One region of the Bradyrhizobium cosmicum genome, then DNA from elsewhere that is predicted to be linked to it. Evidence: predicted binding sites of a transcription regulator. Region 1 holds the regulator's gene; the other holds the start of a gene.
The links. Region 1 encodes LexA, which represses DNA repair genes until DNA is damaged. Its sites were predicted from a motif close to TGTTCNNNNTGTGTTCNG; they were not measured.
Positions count from the first base shown of each region.

Region 2: FNV92_RS33025 (DNA recombination protein RmuC) is a predicted target of LexA. The motif match lies at 5,653-5,670, and genes of this name have one in related genera.

Region 1 is NZ_CP041656.2:3,483,655-3,491,831, reverse strand. It holds gene FNV92_RS16820 (S41 family peptidase) at 1-817, opposite strand, end outside; gene FNV92_RS16815 (alpha-hydroxy acid oxidase) at 1,171-2,304, shown strand; gene FNV92_RS16810 (HAD family hydrolase) at 2,313-2,942, shown strand; gene FNV92_RS16805 (hypothetical protein) at 3,091-3,285, shown strand; gene FNV92_RS16800 (molybdopterin molybdotransferase MoeA) at 3,546-4,757, shown strand; gene lexA (transcriptional repressor LexA) at 4,934-5,635, shown strand; gene FNV92_RS16790 (hypothetical protein) at 5,810-6,010, shown strand; gene FNV92_RS16785 (hypothetical protein) at 6,200-6,628, shown strand; gene FNV92_RS16780 (GAF domain-containing protein) at 6,878-7,819, shown strand; gene FNV92_RS16775 (ComEC/Rec2 family competence protein) at 7,829-8,177, opposite strand, start outside.
Region 2 is NZ_CP041656.2:6,920,654-6,928,830, forward strand. It holds gene dapD (2,3,4,5-tetrahydropyridine-2,6-dicarboxylate N-succinyltransferase) at 108-953, shown strand; gene FNV92_RS33000 (DUF805 domain-containing protein) at 1,187-1,837, shown strand; gene dapE (succinyl-diaminopimelate desuccinylase) at 1,834-3,000, shown strand; gene truA (tRNA pseudouridine(38-40) synthase TruA) at 3,126-3,863, opposite strand; gene fmt (methionyl-tRNA formyltransferase) at 3,863-4,798, opposite strand; gene def (peptide deformylase) at 5,004-5,528, opposite strand; gene FNV92_RS33025 (DNA recombination protein RmuC) at 5,702-6,901, shown strand; gene FNV92_RS33030 (AmpG family muropeptide MFS transporter) at 7,047-8,177, shown strand, end outside.

The DNA.
Region 1 (8,177 bases):
GATTGCGGCCACGGGTCGAGACGACTTCGCCGCGCTGCAGGAACGCGCTCGACACCGACACGGCCTGATCGAGCAAGCCGCCCGGGTTGTTCCGCAGGTCCATCACGTAGCCGACGAGCTTCTCCTGGGGGATGTCCTTGGAGATCGCGGCGATCGCCTTCTTCAGGCCATCAGTGGTCTGCTCGTTGAACGAGGTGACACGGATATAGCCGATGTCGCCGTTCTCGACGTGGAAGCGGACCGGGCGAACATGGATAATCTCGCGCTTGATCGCGACGTCGAGAGGGGCGTCGGCGCCCTTGCGCACGATGGTGAGCTTGGTCTGGGTGTCGACCGGGCCCTTCATCTTGTTGACCGCTTGCTCGAGCGTCATGCCCTGCACGGCATCGCCGTCGATTTTGCTGATGAGGTCACCGGACATGATGCCGGCCTTGGAGGCTGGCGTGTCGTCGATCGGCGAGACGACCTTGACCAGGCCCTCTTCCATCGTGACCTCGATGCCGAGCCCGCCGAACTCGCCGGAAGTGGTCTCCTGCATCTCGGTCCAGGCCTTGTCGTTCATGTAGCGCGAATGCGGATCGAGCGAGGTCACCATGCCGGTGATGGCGCCTTCGATCAGCTTGGCGTTGTCGGGCTTCTCGACGTAGCTCGCCTTCACCCGCTCGAACACTTCGCCGAACAGATTGAGCTGGGAGTAGGCATCATCCGCGCTTGCCGCCGCCCGTGCCGCCCAGACGCCGCCGTGCGGACTGGCTACCAGAAGGGTCAGACACGCTCCCGTGAGCGCCCCCAAGGGGAAGAGCAGGGATTTCCGCATGGATCAGGTAGCCTTTTTGCTTCGCCGTTCTGGGGCAGTTCACTGGGAGTCCGGAAAGTCACAGGGGCCTTGGAAGTCTCTTGGGCCCGGAAGCCGCCATGCAAATGGCGATCCAGCCCGCTTCTCACAATACCATTCTGGTTTCTTCAAGGCCGGGATACCACGCTGGCTTGCACACCGTAAAAATCCCTTCGCCCGAACCTGAACTTTTGGCAACGTTCCGGGGCCGTTTCGCAAGGCGGGAATCGGTCGGCCCGCCCTCACCTTGCAGCTATGCGAATTTAGGATGGTTTTGGAGGGCCGGACACGATAGGCGGTGACTATAACGCTTCAAATTCTCGGGAGGACAACAAATGAACGACGCGCCCCGCATCCGGCCGGAAAGGAACGTCGAGCTCGGCTCCAGCAACGAGCCGTTCCAGAACCTGCACGAATTCATCCGCAAGGCGCGCGCCAACCTCAACCAGAACGCCTGGGACTATATCGTCGGCGCCGCCGAAACCGAGACCACGATGCGCCGCAACCGCATGGCGCTGGACGAGATCGCCTTCCGACCGCGCGTGCTGCGCGACGTCAGCAAGGTCGACGGCTCGGTCGAGCAGTTCGGCCGCAGGATGCGGCTGCCGGTGGTACTCGCCCCCGTCGGTGCGCTCGAGATCTTCGATCCGGACGGCGCGGCAAGCGTTGCGCGCGCCGCCGGCACTTTCGGTGCGGCGCATATGCTGAGCTCGGTATCCGAGCCCGGCCTGGAGAAGACCGCCGAAGCCGCCCCGGACGCGCTGCGGCTCTACCAGCTCTATGTGCGCGGCGACGACGCCTTCGTCGCCGATGTCGTCAGCCGCAGCGAGAAGAACGGCTACGCCGCCTTCTGCCTGACGGTCGATACCGCCCATTACAGCCGTCGCGAACGTGACATCGCCAAGCGCTATGTTCGCGAAAGCCGCCTGCGTGCCACCGGCGGGGACTACCAGAAGGCCCTGGAGTGGCGGACCGTGAAGATGGTCAAGGACAGATTCAAAATTCCGCTGATCCTCAAGGGCATCGCCACCGCTGAGGACGCCCGGATCGCGGTCGATCACGGCGTCGAGTGGATCTACGTCTCCAATCATGGCGGCCGCCAGCTCGATCACGGCCGCGGCGCCATGCATGTGCTCCCGGAGATCATCGATGCCGTGAAGGGCCGCGCCAAAATCATGGTCGACGGCGGATTCTGCCGTGGCACCGACATCGTCAAGGCGATCGCGGCGGGTGCCGACGTGGTCGGCATCGGCCGGCTGCAATGCTGGGCCTTGGCGGCCAACGGCGAGGCCGGCGTGACGCGGATGCTGGAACTGCTGGAGGACGAGGTGCTGCGCTGCCTCGGCCTGCTCGGCGCCACCTCGTTCGCCGAAGTCGACAAGTCCTGCCTGCATCAGGCCACCGCAACCAATGCGCCGAGCGTGTTCAGCGCGTTCCCGCTGTTCGACCACGATCCGTATCGCTACTGAGTGAAAGGATGCAGGTGAACTCGCTCTCTCCCGGCAGCGCGGACGCGCTTCTGTTCGATCTCGGGCGCGTCGTGCTGGACATCGACTTCTCCAAGGCGATCGCCTGCTGGGCGGGACATGCCGGCTGCCCGCCCGAAGCGATCGTCGCGCGCTATGTGCGCGACGAAGCCTACCGGCTGCACGAGGTCGGCAAGATCAGCGACGAGGACTACTTCGCCTCGCTGCGCTCGTCGCTCGGGATCGGCATCTCGGATGCGCAGTTCCTCGAGGGCTGGAACGCGATCTTCGCCGGCGAGATGCCTGACATCGCCGAGCTGTTGCCGCGCGCGGCGAAGCAGTTGCCGCTCTACGCCTTCTCCAATACCAACCGGCCGCATGTGGACTATTTCTCGAAAGAGTATGCCGGCCTGCTCGACCATTTCCGCGAAGTGTACCTGTCGTCCAGTATCGGCCTGCGCAAGCCGGATGCGGAGGCCTTCGACCATGTCGTGGCGGCAATGGGCGTGCCGGCGAGCCGGATCGTGTTCTTCGACGATCTCGCCGAGAACATCGAGGGAGCCAGGGCATGCGGCCTGACCGCCGTACACGTCACCTCGGCGACGGATGTCGGCAACGCACTGAGGGCGCTCGGGATCTGACGCAGAAGCAAACGGCCAATTCCCCGAACAATTTCAGCTGGCAATGCGGAACCAAAACCCTCTGTGCAATTTTATACGCAGATCCCGGAACGAATGCCCGCTCGCGGACTCATGAGTCTGTTGGGAATTTGGGATCGGACTTATCATCGTGCTGGGCAAAACCTACCTCACCAAGCAGGCCTCCCTGTTGATGAAATTCGCCAGAACCACCTCGGACTCTGACCTCTCCGCAAAACTGATCAGCAAGGCCGCCGACCTGAAAGCCCAGGCCGACCCGATGCCCGACAGGGACCAGGGCGCCGCCGCGCCGGATGTCAGTCCGCGCAGGCAGCCGGGGACGTGATCGACACTGGCCGTGGCACTCGCCCTTCTCGTGCGTGCGATTCTCGTATTTGCCATCGCCACGCTGGTGCCGCTCTGTCTCGCCTCTCGGATCATGCAGCGGCGGAGCTGACGTCTATCCTTCGTTGACGTTCCCCTTCGCCCGCAAGTCAGACGGCGCAGGATAAGTCATCCTGCGCCATCGCTGTTTTGCCTCCGCGCCTGCACTCAGCTAGAACTCTCGCCGCCGATTTGCAGAACGTGCTCGCAGGAGTCTGACCCGTGGCCTTGATGCCGGTTTCCGATGCGCTTGCGTCCGTGCTGGCGGGTGCAGAGCCTCTGGCCGAGGAAGCGGTCGCCCTCGGCCAGGCCTTTCACCGTGTGCTCGCGCGCGATATCGCCGCGCTGCGGACGCAGCCGCCGCAGGCAATGTCGGCGATGGACGGCTATGCGGTGCGCGCGGCCGATGCGGCGAAGATCGATTCCCAACTGAAAGTGATCGGCGAGGTCGCGGCGGGCCGGCCGTTTGCGGGAACGGTCAGCGCCGGCGAAGCGGTGCGGATCTTCACCGGGGGCGTCGTTCCTGATGGTGCCGACGCCGTCGTGATCCAGGAGGATACGGTTGCCGAGGGCAAGCGCGTCACGATCAGGGAAGCCGCCGTGACCGGGCGTCACATCCGTCCCGCCGGCGTCGACTTCTCGGAAGGAGACGTGCTGTTGCGCAAGGGGGCCCGCCTCACCGAGCGCGACCTCGCGCTCGCCGCCGGCATGAATCACCCGCATTTGCCCGTCCGCCGCCGTCCGAAGGTCGCCATCCTCGCCACCGGCGACGAGCTGGTGATGCCGGGCAGCGCGCCGGGTCCCGGCCAGATCGTCTATTCCAACGGCTACGCCCTGCATGCGCTCGCCCGCAGCGAAGGCGCCGACACAATCGACCTCGGTATTGCCGCCGACACGCTTGCAGCGACCACCGCCGGCATCCGGCGCGCCCGCGAGAGTGGCGCCGATATCCTGATCACGACCGGCGGCGCCTCGGTCGGCGACCATGATCTGGTCCAGCAGGCGCTGCGGGACGAAGGCGTCTCGATGGCGTTCTGGAAGATCGCTATGCGGCCGGGCAAGCCGATGATGAACGGCCGGCTCGGGGCGATGCGCGTGATCGGCCTGCCCGGCAACCCCGTGTCATCCTACGTGTGCGGCTTCCTGTTCATGGTACCGCTGATTCGTGCGCTGTCGGGCCGCTCGGTGATTCATCACCGCCGCGAGCGCGCGGTGCTCGGCCGCGACGTCCGCGCCAATGACCAGCGCGAGGATTATCTGCGCGCACGCCTCGAGCTGCGTGATGACGGCACGCTCGCTGCCATTCCCGTCGATGACCAGGATTCCTCGCTGCTTTCGAATCTCGCTGCAGCACAGGCACTTCTCGTGCGCGCGCCGTTCGCGCCGAAGGCCGAATCCGGCGCGCCCTGCGAGGTGTTGCGACTGCCCGTCTGACCGCCTCGTTCGCATGCGTTCCGCGAACTCTGCGGCGTTCACGGTAAATTAAGCAGTTGCGGAACATGTATCGAACATATAGTGTCCGTTCATGATTTGTTTCGAGCATGTAGCGGCTTACTGCTGAATTCAGCGTCTCGGAATCGGACGACATCAACCGGGGGATTTTGGTCGAGATGTTAACGCGCAAACAATACGAGCTTCTGCGATTCATCAGCGAACGGCTGAAGGAAAGCGGCGTGCCGCCCTCCTTCGACGAGATGAAGGACGCGCTCGATCTGCGCTCGAAATCGGGCATCCATCGCTTGATCACCGCGCTCGAGGAGCGCGGCTTCATCCGCCGGCTGCCGAACCGCGCCCGCGCCATCGAGGTGATCAAGCTTCCCGAGCTTCAGGCCGCCGCCGGCAGCCGCCGCGGCTTCACGCCGAGCGTCATCGAGGGCAATCTCGGCAAGGTACGCACCACCTCCAGCCCGCCCGCCGACGAGGGCGAGCGTCCCGTCGCGGTACCGGTCATGGGCCGGATCGCCGCCGGTACGCCGATAGAGGCGTTGCAGACCCGCAGCCACACCATCAGTGTACCGCCTGACATGCTCGGCTCGGGCGAGCATTACGCGCTGGAAGTGCGCGGCGATTCTATGGTCGAGGCCGGCATCCTCGACGGCGACATGGCGCTGATCCAGCGCAACGAGAGCGCCGACACCGGCGATATCGTCGTGGCATTGATTGACGACGAGGAAGCGACGCTCAAGCGCTTCCGCCGCCGCGGCGCCTCGATCGCTCTCGAGCCCGCCAATGCGGCCTATGAAGTGCGCATCCTGCCGCCCAACCGGGTGAAGATCCAGGGCAAGCTGATCGGGCTTTACCGGAAATACTAGACCCGTCCGCGATCAGCGATCGCGGTCAACGACTGGAGCGGACGATTGTCCGCTCCCGCTGGATAGTCCTTCTGGTTTCGCGCAGATTATCCGCCCCCTCCTCCGGCGCTACATCCTCGACACGCCGCACGAAGCACTCATCGCTGTGCGGCCTTGAAGAGTCGAGGAGAAGTCATGCGCAAGATCATCATAAGCGCAGTCACGGCGGCGCTGGTCGCAGCATCAGCGTCGCAGGCCGTTGCCGCACAAGCGCGGCACCACGTCCGCAAGGACAACGCCGTGAGCGAACAAGTCAGAAATGCACGCAACGCGGTGGAGCAGCCGTCGCAGCCGGGCTGGCAGTATTCGGGCTGGTCGGCGCCTGCGGGGCGCTGACACGCGCGGCCGGAATGCACGGCAACAGGCATTGTTCCCAGCGCGGTCGAAAAAGATAATGTGATCGCGGCCTGCGGCGGCGAGCCGCAGATTTGCCTACAACCGGGCAGACGCTTGGTGCTTCCACTCTGATAGAGGCCTCCGCCTCAGAAGAGGCGCGGGCTGCTATCTTGCATGAGGAGCATCCCGATGTGTGACTACAGCCTGCATGCCGTCGCATCGCGTCCCGCGGAAATCGGCGAGACGATCGTCTCGACAACCTTCCGCGGCACCTCGACGCGCGGCTTTGCCTCCGCAGCTGATCCGACCGTTGCGGTCTGCCTGCTGCCGGGAACGGAGCTCGCCTTCGCCGACAACGTCCGCTACGACAATCGCTGGATCTGGACGCGCACCGTAAACTCCCGCGTCGGCAAGTTCGGCAAGATCGATCCACACATTCCCGACCGTCATCATGACGCGATCGAATTCCCCGACGGCAAATACGTGCTGGTGACGCAGCTCGTCGAAGGCCAGCACGCGACCGTGCTGCAACTGCCGGTGACACAGCCCCCTGGCGAGAACAAGCCGCAGTCCAACGCCAACGGCCGACCGACCATCACCCGCCTGCCGATCGGCTAACGCAGCCATCCCCGGCCTTCGAGTCGGGACACGGGATTGAAATCGCCATCGCCGGCCGAGGCCGGCGACACGGATTGGTTTGCGTCTCCAGAACCCGAAACGGCGAAGCCAGCCCACCATCCCTCTCCGCCGCACGAAGTTTGCGCGGTCCTGCCTGAATTTTGAACGTCCGTTCCGCAAGCAAATGGCCGATGCTGTTCCGGTTGGTGTCCCGGCTGGTGTCTTGGCTCTTGGAGGCGGGCACGTTCGATGAAGACCTTCATTCGCGTCGTTGAACTCTGGGTGCCCGACCGGACGCGCATGCGGCTGAAATTCGGCGGCGGCCTCTACAGCGAAGGGCTATCCGCGTTCAAGGCCGCCAGCGAAGATCTGCGTTTCGGGTATGACGAGGGCCTTCCCGGCAAGGCCTGGGCCTGCGGCCATCCCGTGATCCTCACCAAATTCGCGAATTCCTACTTCAAGCGGACGGATCAGGCGCTCGCAGCCGGCCTCACCTGCGGCGTGGCCGTGCCGGTATTCGCCGGCGAATTCCTGCAAGCCGTCATGGTGCTGTTCTGCGGTGACGACGAGGCACATGTCGGCGCAATCGAGCTTTGGCACAACGACGCTCAAATGTCCCACGAGATGGGGCTGGTCGACGGCTATTACGGCGCGGCGGAGATGTTCGAGTTTAACTCCCGCCACACCCGGTTTCCGCGCGGCTTCGGCCTGCCCGGCCGCACCTGGAAAGCCGACCTGCCGCTGATCATCAAGGATTTGCACGACGCCAAGAGCTTCCTGCGCTGGGAGGACGCCGCCAAGGTCGGGATCAATCTCGGTGTCGGCGTGCCCTACCGGACCGGCACCGATCAGACCTGGGTGCTGACCTTCCTCTCGGCCCAGGCCACGCCGATCGCGCGACGCTTCGAGATCTGGGTCCCGAACGAGGCCCGCTCGGCGCTGGTGTTTCGCGCCGGCGATTGCAGCGCTCAGACCGACCTCGCCGCGCTCTATGCGGATAAATCCATCGCTCACGGCGACGGCAGCATCGGCGGCGCCTGGGCCACCGGCATGCCCGCGCTCAATGACGACCTCGCGCATGACGGCTCGATCGCGGCAGCTCAGGCCCGCACAGCTGGGCTGAGCCAGATGGTGGCCCTGCCGGTGATCGGGAGCACGGGGCTCGATGCCGTGCTGGCTTGGTACCTGTAACCCGTCCGATCAGTCCTCGGCCTGCAAGTCCGCCTCCGACGGCGTCGCGTCCCGGTTGCGGGGAGCTGCCGCCTGCGGCGCGAGGCTCGCGCCGAAATCAGCCTCACCGGCGGTCGCCGGCGACCACGGGCGGTCAGTGCCCCTCGCCTTCATCGCCTGAACCGCAAAACCATCCCCTCGCTGTGTCAGTGCGAGCGCGCCCTGGGCCGAAAGACGCTGCCGATCGACCACCATCGCCGCGCAATCCGGGGGCGCGGGCCGAGCCGTCACCACCAGCGCGGCGCGGCTGCAATCGTCCGCAAGCGCATCGATGCGCAATGCCAGCGCGACCAGCCGGCCGTCGGCAAGCGGCGTCACG
Region 2 (8,177 bases), 3.4 Mb from region 1:
TCGCGCGCCCCGGGATGAAAGCGGAGTATGCCTTGACTCTCCCCGTCCAAATCCCGAAAAAGCCCACCAATCCATCACAATTCCCGCCTGCCTCTGAGGAAATCCCGATGTCCCTCCAAGCCCTCGAATCCACCCTCAACAGCGCCTTCGACGCGCGTGACGGTATCTCGACCTCGACCAAGGGCGAGGTGCGCGAGGCCGTGGACCAGGCGCTGGAAATTCTGGACAAGGGCGAAGCGCGCGTCGCCGAGCGCGGCGCCGACGGCAAGTGGAAGGTCAATCAATGGCTGAAGAAGGCCGTGCTGCTGTCCTTCCGCCTCAACGACATGGGCGTCATCCCCGGCGGGTCGGGCAAGGCGACCTGGTGGGACAAGGTGCCCTCGAAGTTCGAGGGCTGGGGCGAGAACCGCTTTCGCGATGCCGGCTTCCGCGCGGTGCCCGGTTCGATCGTGCGCCGCTCGGCCTTCATCGCCAAGAACGTCGTGCTGATGCCGTCCTTCGTCAATCTCGGCGCCTATGTCGATGAGAGCACCATGGTCGACACCTGGGCGACCGTCGGCTCCTGCGCGCAGATCGGCAAGCGCGTGCACATCTCCGGCGGCGTCGGCATCGGCGGCGTGCTCGAGCCGCTGCAGGCCGAGCCCGTCATCATCGAGGACGATTGCTTCATCGGCGCGCGCTCCGAGGTCGCCGAAGGCGTGATCGTGCGCAAGGGCGCGGTGCTGTCGATGGGCGTGTTCCTGGGCGCCTCGACCAAGATCGTCGATCGCGAGACCGGCGAGATCTTCATGGGCGAAGTCCCTGAGTATTCGGTGGTGGTGCCCGGCGCGCTGCCCGGCAAGCCCATGAAGAACGGCGAGCCCGGCCCGAGCTTGGCCTGCGCCGTCATCGTCAAGCGCGTCGACGAGCGCACCCGCGCGAAGACCAGCATCAACGAGTTGCTGCGGGATTGATCGGCGCGCAGCAAGTTGCAAGCTTATCACCGTCACCCTGAGGTAGCCGCCCCTTCGGCGGCCCTCGAAGGGCGACGGCCCGGCTGCGGCGTCATCCCGGCCGCTCATCCTTCGAGGCTCCCCGCACGGCGCGTCTCGCACCTCAGGATGACGTGTCTGGTAGCCCCTTCGAACCCACCATCCCTCCATCGCGACAAATTCCCGGGCGGCTCCACCCGCCCGGAGCCGTTCGCATGGACTGGACTTGGTATCTCTTCCGCTTCGACGGCCGCATCAACCGTGCCTTGCTGTGGCAGGCGCTGCTGATCGTCGCGTTGCTGGCGGCCCTGCTTGGGATGATCGATCAGGCGATCCACGTCGCGAGCGGCGAAAAAGCGTTCACCTCCAGGCTCACACTCGATTTCGACTTCGGCCTCGACGACCTTTTCAGGCTGGTCGATCCCCGGGCCTATCGCGCGCTGGCCTCTCTTGACCGCACGGATCTGATCCTGAAGTCGTCCGGACTGGCGGTGTTCGCATGGATTTTCCTGGCAACGGCCATCAAGCGGCTGCACGATCGCGGCAGGAGCGGCTGGTGGATCATTCCATTCGTCTTCATGCCCGGCCTGTTCAGCCAGTTCTCGGACCTTTTACCAGACTCACACTGGACGCTTGCGCTCGGCCTCACCGCCTCGACCCTGTGGCTGTGGGGCCTCGTCGAAATGTTCGTTGTGCGCGGCACTTCGGGCCACAACCGGTTCGGTCTCGATCCGCTCGCCGAGGTCGAGGACGACCCCGCACCCGCCTCGTCCCCTGCAAAAAGCTGGGACCAGCAGAGCGAGCTCGAATTCGTGCCGCCCAGCGCTAGCCCACCCGGCGGCATGCATGTTAAGCGGGGCGCATGACCGATGCTCTCTCGATTGCCCGCGATCTCATCCGCTGCCCCTCGGTAACTCCGGCCGATGCCGGCGCGCTGGGGGTGCTCGAACAGGCGCTCACCGCCGCCGGCTTCACGTGCCACCGTGTGACGTTCTCCGAGCCCGGCACCGCCGACGTCGACAATCTCTATGCGCGGATCGGCACTGAAGCCCCGCACATCACCTTTGCCGGCCACACCGACGTGGTGCCACCCGGCGACGAGAGCGCCTGGAGCGTCGGCGCATTCTCCGGCGAGGTGAAAGACGGCTTCCTGCACGGCCGCGGCGCGGTCGACATGAAGGGCGGCATCGCCTGTTCGGCCGCCGCGGTGCTGGAGCATCTCGCCGCCCATCACGGCAGGCCGCGCGCCGACGGCAAGGGCTCGATTTCCTTCCTGATCACCGGCGACGAGGAAGACGTCTCCATCAACGGCACGATCAAGCTACTGAAATGGGCCGCCGAGCGCGGCGAAAAATTCGACCATTGCGTGCTGGGCGAGCCTTCCAATGTCGAGGCGCTCGGCGACACCATCAAGGTCGGCCGCCGTGGCTCGCAATCCGGCACGCTCGTCGTCGACGGCGTGCAGGGCCATGTCGCCTATCCGCATCGCGCCTCCAACCCGGTGCCGGACATCTCGCGATTGATCGTTGCCATCAGCGACGAGCCGCTCGACCATGGCAGCGCGCAGTTCCAGGCCTCGAATCTCGAATTCACCTCGGTCGACGTCGGCAACAAGGCCAACAACGTCATCCCCGGCGAGGCCCGCGCAAAGTTCAACATCCGCTACAACGACAACCACACGCAAGCGAGCCTGCGCGAGTTGGTCGAGACGCGACTGACCAAAGCCTGCGGCAATCGCATCAAGGCCCGCATCATCTGGGAGCCGTCGAATTCCAACGTGTTCGTCACCAAGCCCGGCCCGTTCACCGAGCTCGCGGTCTCCGCGATCGAGGAGGTGACGGGCCGCAAGCCGGAGCTGTCGACCTCAGGCGGCACCTCGGATGCGCGCTTCATCTCGAGCTATTGCCCGGTGATCGAGTTCGGCCTGGTCGGCCAGACCATGCATCAGGTCGACGAACGCGTGCCGGTGAAGGATCTGGAGACGCTGACGCAGGTGTACCGGGGGATACTGACGCGGTATTTTGGGTAGGCGCCGTTCTCGCCAAACATTCCGCCGTCATGCCCGGGCTTGTCCCGGGCATCCACGTCTTAGCCGCCGCCAAAAAGGAAGAACGTGGAAGGCCGGGACAAGCCCGGCCATGACGCCTGTGTGCCCTAGTAGTCCACCTTCACCAGGTACAGCCCGTCCGGCGGCGCGACGATGCCGCAGGCGGCGCGGTTGCGGGCTGCCAGTGCTGCGGAGAGATCGTCCGCGGTCCAGCGCCCCTCGCCGACCCACACCAGTGATCCCACCATTGAGCGCACCTGGCTGTGCAGGAACGAGCGCGCCGAGGTGACGATGGTGATCTCGCGGCCATCACGCAGCACGTCGAGCTGGTCGAGCGTCTTCTCCGGCGATTTGGCCTGGCACTCGGTGTCGCGAAAGGTCGTGAAATCGTGCTTGCCGAGCAGGCGCCGTGCCGCCGCATGCATCGCATCGGCATCGAGCTTGCGCGGCACGCGCCAGGCGTGGCCGATGTCGAGGGCGAGGTTGGCCCGGGTGTTGACGATGCGGTAGCGGTAGTGGCGCTTGATGGCCGAGAAGCGCGCCTCGAAGCTGTCAGGCACGATCTCGGCCTCCAGCACCGCGATCGGATGCGGGCGCAGATGGGCGTTGAGACCATCGCGAAAACGGCCGGGCGGAAACTGCTTCTCGATGTCGACATGCGCGACCTGGCCGCGCGCATGCACGCCGGCATCGGTGCGGCCGGCACCGTGCACGCGCAGATCCACACCGGTCATCGCCTTCACCGCCGCCTCCAGCGCGCCCTGCACCGACGGTAGCGTGTCCTGCACCTGCCAGCCGAAGAACGGCGCGCCGTCATATTCGATGGTGAGCTTGTAGCGGGGCATCAGGCCAGCCGCATCGGCGGCTTCAGCGGCACCCCGCGCAGGAAGTCTGTGGCCTGCATCTGCGCCTTGCCCTCGCGCTGCAGCTCAAGGATGCGAATCGCTCCCTCGCCGCAGGCGATGGTGAGCTGGTCGTCGAGCACCTCGCCCGGCGCGCCCGATCCCTTGGCCAGCTCGCAGCGCAGGATCTTGATACGCGCATTCTCGCTCACGCCCGCAAGCTCGGCCCAGGCGCCGGGAAACGGCGACAGGCCGTGGATGTGGCGCAGCACGGCGTGCGCCGGCCTGGTCCAGTCGATCCGCGCTTCGGCCTTGTCGATCTTGGCGGCATAGGTGACGCCGTCTTCGCTCTGCTTGCTGAGCTGGAGGCCGCCGCGTGCGAGCGCGGCCATCGCCCGCACCATCAGATCGGCACCGAGGCGCGAGAGGCGATCGTGCAGATCGGCCGCCGTCATGGCGTCGGTGATGGCAAGGCGTTCGGCCATGGCGACGTCGCCGGTGTCGAGCCCGACATCCATCTTCATCACCATCACGCCGCTCTCGGCGTCGCCGGCCATGATGGCGCGGTTGATGGGCGCGGCACCGCGCCAGCGCGGCAGCAGCGAGGCGTGCAGATTGTAGCAGCCGAGCTTTGGCGCATCGAGGATCGCCTGCGGCAGGATCATGCCATAGGCGACGACGACGGCGGCATCGGCATCGAAGGCGCGAAATTCGGCGAGCGCTTCCGGCGTCTTCAGCGTCTTCGGCGTCAACACGGGAACGCCGAGCTTTCGCGCGGCTTCTTCAACCGGGGTCGGCTGCAATTGCAGGCCGCGCCGCCCGCCCGGCTTCGGCGCGCGGGTGTAGACGGCGACGATCTCGTGGCCGTGCCCGACCAGCTCGAGCAGCGTCGGCACGGAGAAATCGGGCGTGCCCATGAAGATCAGGCGGAGGGGCATGACAAGGACTCGATGCGTTCCCTCCCCCCTTGCGGGGGAGGGCTAGGGAGAGGGGTGCCACACGACGCGCTCTCTCGGTTTGAGCACGGACAGGTTCTTCGCCCCGGTTAGACCTTTTGCTGGGCTACCCCTCTCCCCCACCCTCCCCCGCAAGGGGGGAGGGAGCGCATGGGAGTTTGCGGCAGCACCGGCACTTACAAACGACTTACTCCGCGCGCTTGGCGGCTTTCTCGAACTTCTTGATGACGCGGTCGCGCTTGAGCTTCGAAAGATAGTCGACGAACAGGACGCCGTTGAGATGGTCGATCTCGTGCTGGATGCAGGTGGCATAGAGGCCTTCGGCATCCTCCTCGTGCACCTTGCCGTCCAGATCAGTGAAGCGCACGCGCACCTTGGCGGGCCGTTCGACCTCCTCGTAATATTCAGGGATCGACAGGCAGCCTTCCTCGTAGACCGAGAGTTCCTCGGACGAGGCAATGACTTCCGGATTGATGAAGACGCGCGGAAGCGGCTTGGTCTCGCCGTTCTCGTCGCGCTTGGCGAGGTCCATGGTGATCAGCCGCAGCGGCTGCGCGATCTGGATCGCCGCGAGCCCGATGCCGGGCGCGTCGTACATGGTCTCGAACATGTCGTCGGCAAGCTTGCGGATCTCGGCCGTGACCTTCTCGATCGGCTTGGAGACCAGACGCAACTGCTTGTCGGGCAGGATGATGATTTCTCTGAGGGCCATGGCCGCGATTTAAGCCGCGCGCCGGATGCGGTCAATGCGGCTGGGGAACTCCGTTAACCCTTCGCTAACCATAAAACTTCAGGTTTCGTTAACCATGAAAATTAACGGGGCATTTACCTCGGAATGTTCGCTATTCGTTCGTGCGGCCCTCCGAATCGGCTAGAAGGACAGACATGAACGAGATCATTTTCGTGGCTGGCGACTGGCCGGTTCGTGCCATCGACGCGCTAATCGGCTTCGGCGCCCTTGTCCTCATCCTGCTGGTGGCGATCGCCGTCGTGATCGCGCGCTCGGCGCGGCGCGGCGCGGAACTCGCGATGGCGCATGCCATCCGCGCCGACGAGCTCGAGGAGCGCCTCTCCCAGGTGCTGCATGCCCAGAGCGAGGCCTCGGGCCGGGTCGACGCCATGAGCCAGGCGCTGGCCGGCCGCCAGGCCGACATGGCGCGGGCGGTCAACGAGCGGCTGGATTCGGTGACCCATCGCGTCGGCCAGTCCATGGAAAACACCACTCGCAACACCATGGAGAGCCTGCGCGCGCTGCACGAGCGGCTCGGCATCATCGACAACGCGCACAAGAACCTCACCGACCTCACCACACAGGTGACGACCTTGCGCGATGTGCTCGCCAACAAGCAGTCGCGCGGCGCCTTCGGCCAGGCGCGGATGGAGGCGATCGTCCAGGATGGTCTGCCAAAAGCCGCCTACGAATTCCAGTTCACGCTTTCGACGGGCAAGCGGCCCGATTGCGTAGTGTTCCTGCCCGACCAGCGCCCGCTCTGCATCGACGCGAAATTCCCGCTGGAGGCGATGACCGCGCTGCACGACGCCCGCAGCGACGAGGAGAAGCGGATCGCCACGCAGCGGCTGCGCAGCGACGTGATGAAGCATGTCAGCGATATCGCCGAAAAATATCTCGTCACCGGCGAGACCCAGGAGATGGCGCTGATGTTCGTGCCGTCGGAATCGGTCTACGCCGAGATCCACGACGGCTTCGACGACATCATCCAGAAGGCCTATCGCGCCCGTGTGGTGCTGGTGTCGCCGTCGCTGTTGATGCTGGCGATCCAGGTGATGCAGCAGATCATGAAAGACGCGCGCATGCGCGATGCCGCCGACCAGATCCGCACCGAGGTGATCAAGCTCGGCGACGACCTCGGACGCCTGCGCGACCGCGTGACGAAGCTGCAGAAGCACTTCGCCGACGCGAATGAGGACGTTCGCCAGATTTTGATCTCTGCGGACAAGATCGAGAAACGCGCCGGGCGGATCGAGGAACTCGATTTCAGCAAGACCGACGCGCCCGAAGGCCCGCATCTGGTGGCGACCGGTGCGCCGGAACTGTTTCCGAGGAAGCTCCAGGCGGGGGAGTGACGCCGCGTCGTCATGGCCGGGCTTGTCCCGGCCATCCACGAACTTTTTAGCGGCACCAAGAACGTGGATGCCCGGGACAAGCCCGGGCATGACGAGCATTGTGGTGGCAGAGGCATCGCCCCCCAGAATCTGCTAACACCTCCTCATGAACGCACCCGACGCGACGTCCCCTGCCATCACCGACGCCCCCGCCACGTCGTGGCGCGACAGCCTGGCCGTTTACCTGCAGCCGCGCGTGCTGATCGTGCTGTTCCTCGGCTTCTCCTCGGGGCTGCCGCTGGCGCTGTCGGGCTCGACGCTGCTGGTGTGGATGCGGGAGGCGGGGGTCGATCTCGGGACGATCGGGCTGTTCGCCCTCGTCGGTACGCCCTACACGCTGAAATTCCTCTGGGCGCCGCTGGTGGATGCGCTGCATGTGCCGCTGTTCACGCGCGCGTTCGGGCGGCGACGCGGCTGGCTGCTGTTCTCGCAGCTATTGCTGATCGTCGCGATCCTGCTGCTGGCGCTGACCGATCCCGCGCGTTCGCCGTTCTATGTCGCGCTCGGCGCGCTGCTGGTCGCCACGATGTCGTCGACGCAGGATATCGTAGTCGACGCCTTCCGCGTCGAAAGCCTCCCCGAGAGCGAACAAGCCGCCGGCATGGCATCCTATGTCGCGGCCTACCGGATCGGCATGCTGGTCTCGACTGCGGGCGCGCTGTTCATCGTCTCGGGCTTCGAGAGCACCGGCATTCCGCGCACCTCGGCCTGGATGTGGGGCTATGTGGTGATGGCGGCGATGGTGCTGATCGGCACGGTCACCGCGCTGGCCGCGACCGAGCCCGAGCAATCGGCGCGGGCCGAGGCGGCGACCCAAACCGGGACCGCGTTCGCGCGCGTGCTACACGCCGCGATCGGTGCCTTCTCGGAATTTCTGGCGCGCAAGGACGCGCTTGCCGCGCTCGCCTTCGTCGTGCTGTTCAAGTTCACCGACGCGTTTTCCGGCACCATGACCGCGCCGTTCGTGATCGACCTCGGCTTCTCCCGCAACGATTATGCGGCGATCGTGAAGGGCGTGGGCCTCGCCGCGACGCTGATCGGCGGCTTTGCCGGCGGCTTCCTGGCCCGGCGCTACCCGCTGGCGACGTGCCTGTGGATCGGCGGCGTGGTGCAGGCTCTCGCGAACCTCTCTTTTTCATGGCTCGCCTTTATCGGCACCAGCCAATGGGCGCTCGCCTTCGCCATCACTTGCGAGAACTTCACCAGCGCCATCGGCACCGTGATCTTCGTCGCCTAT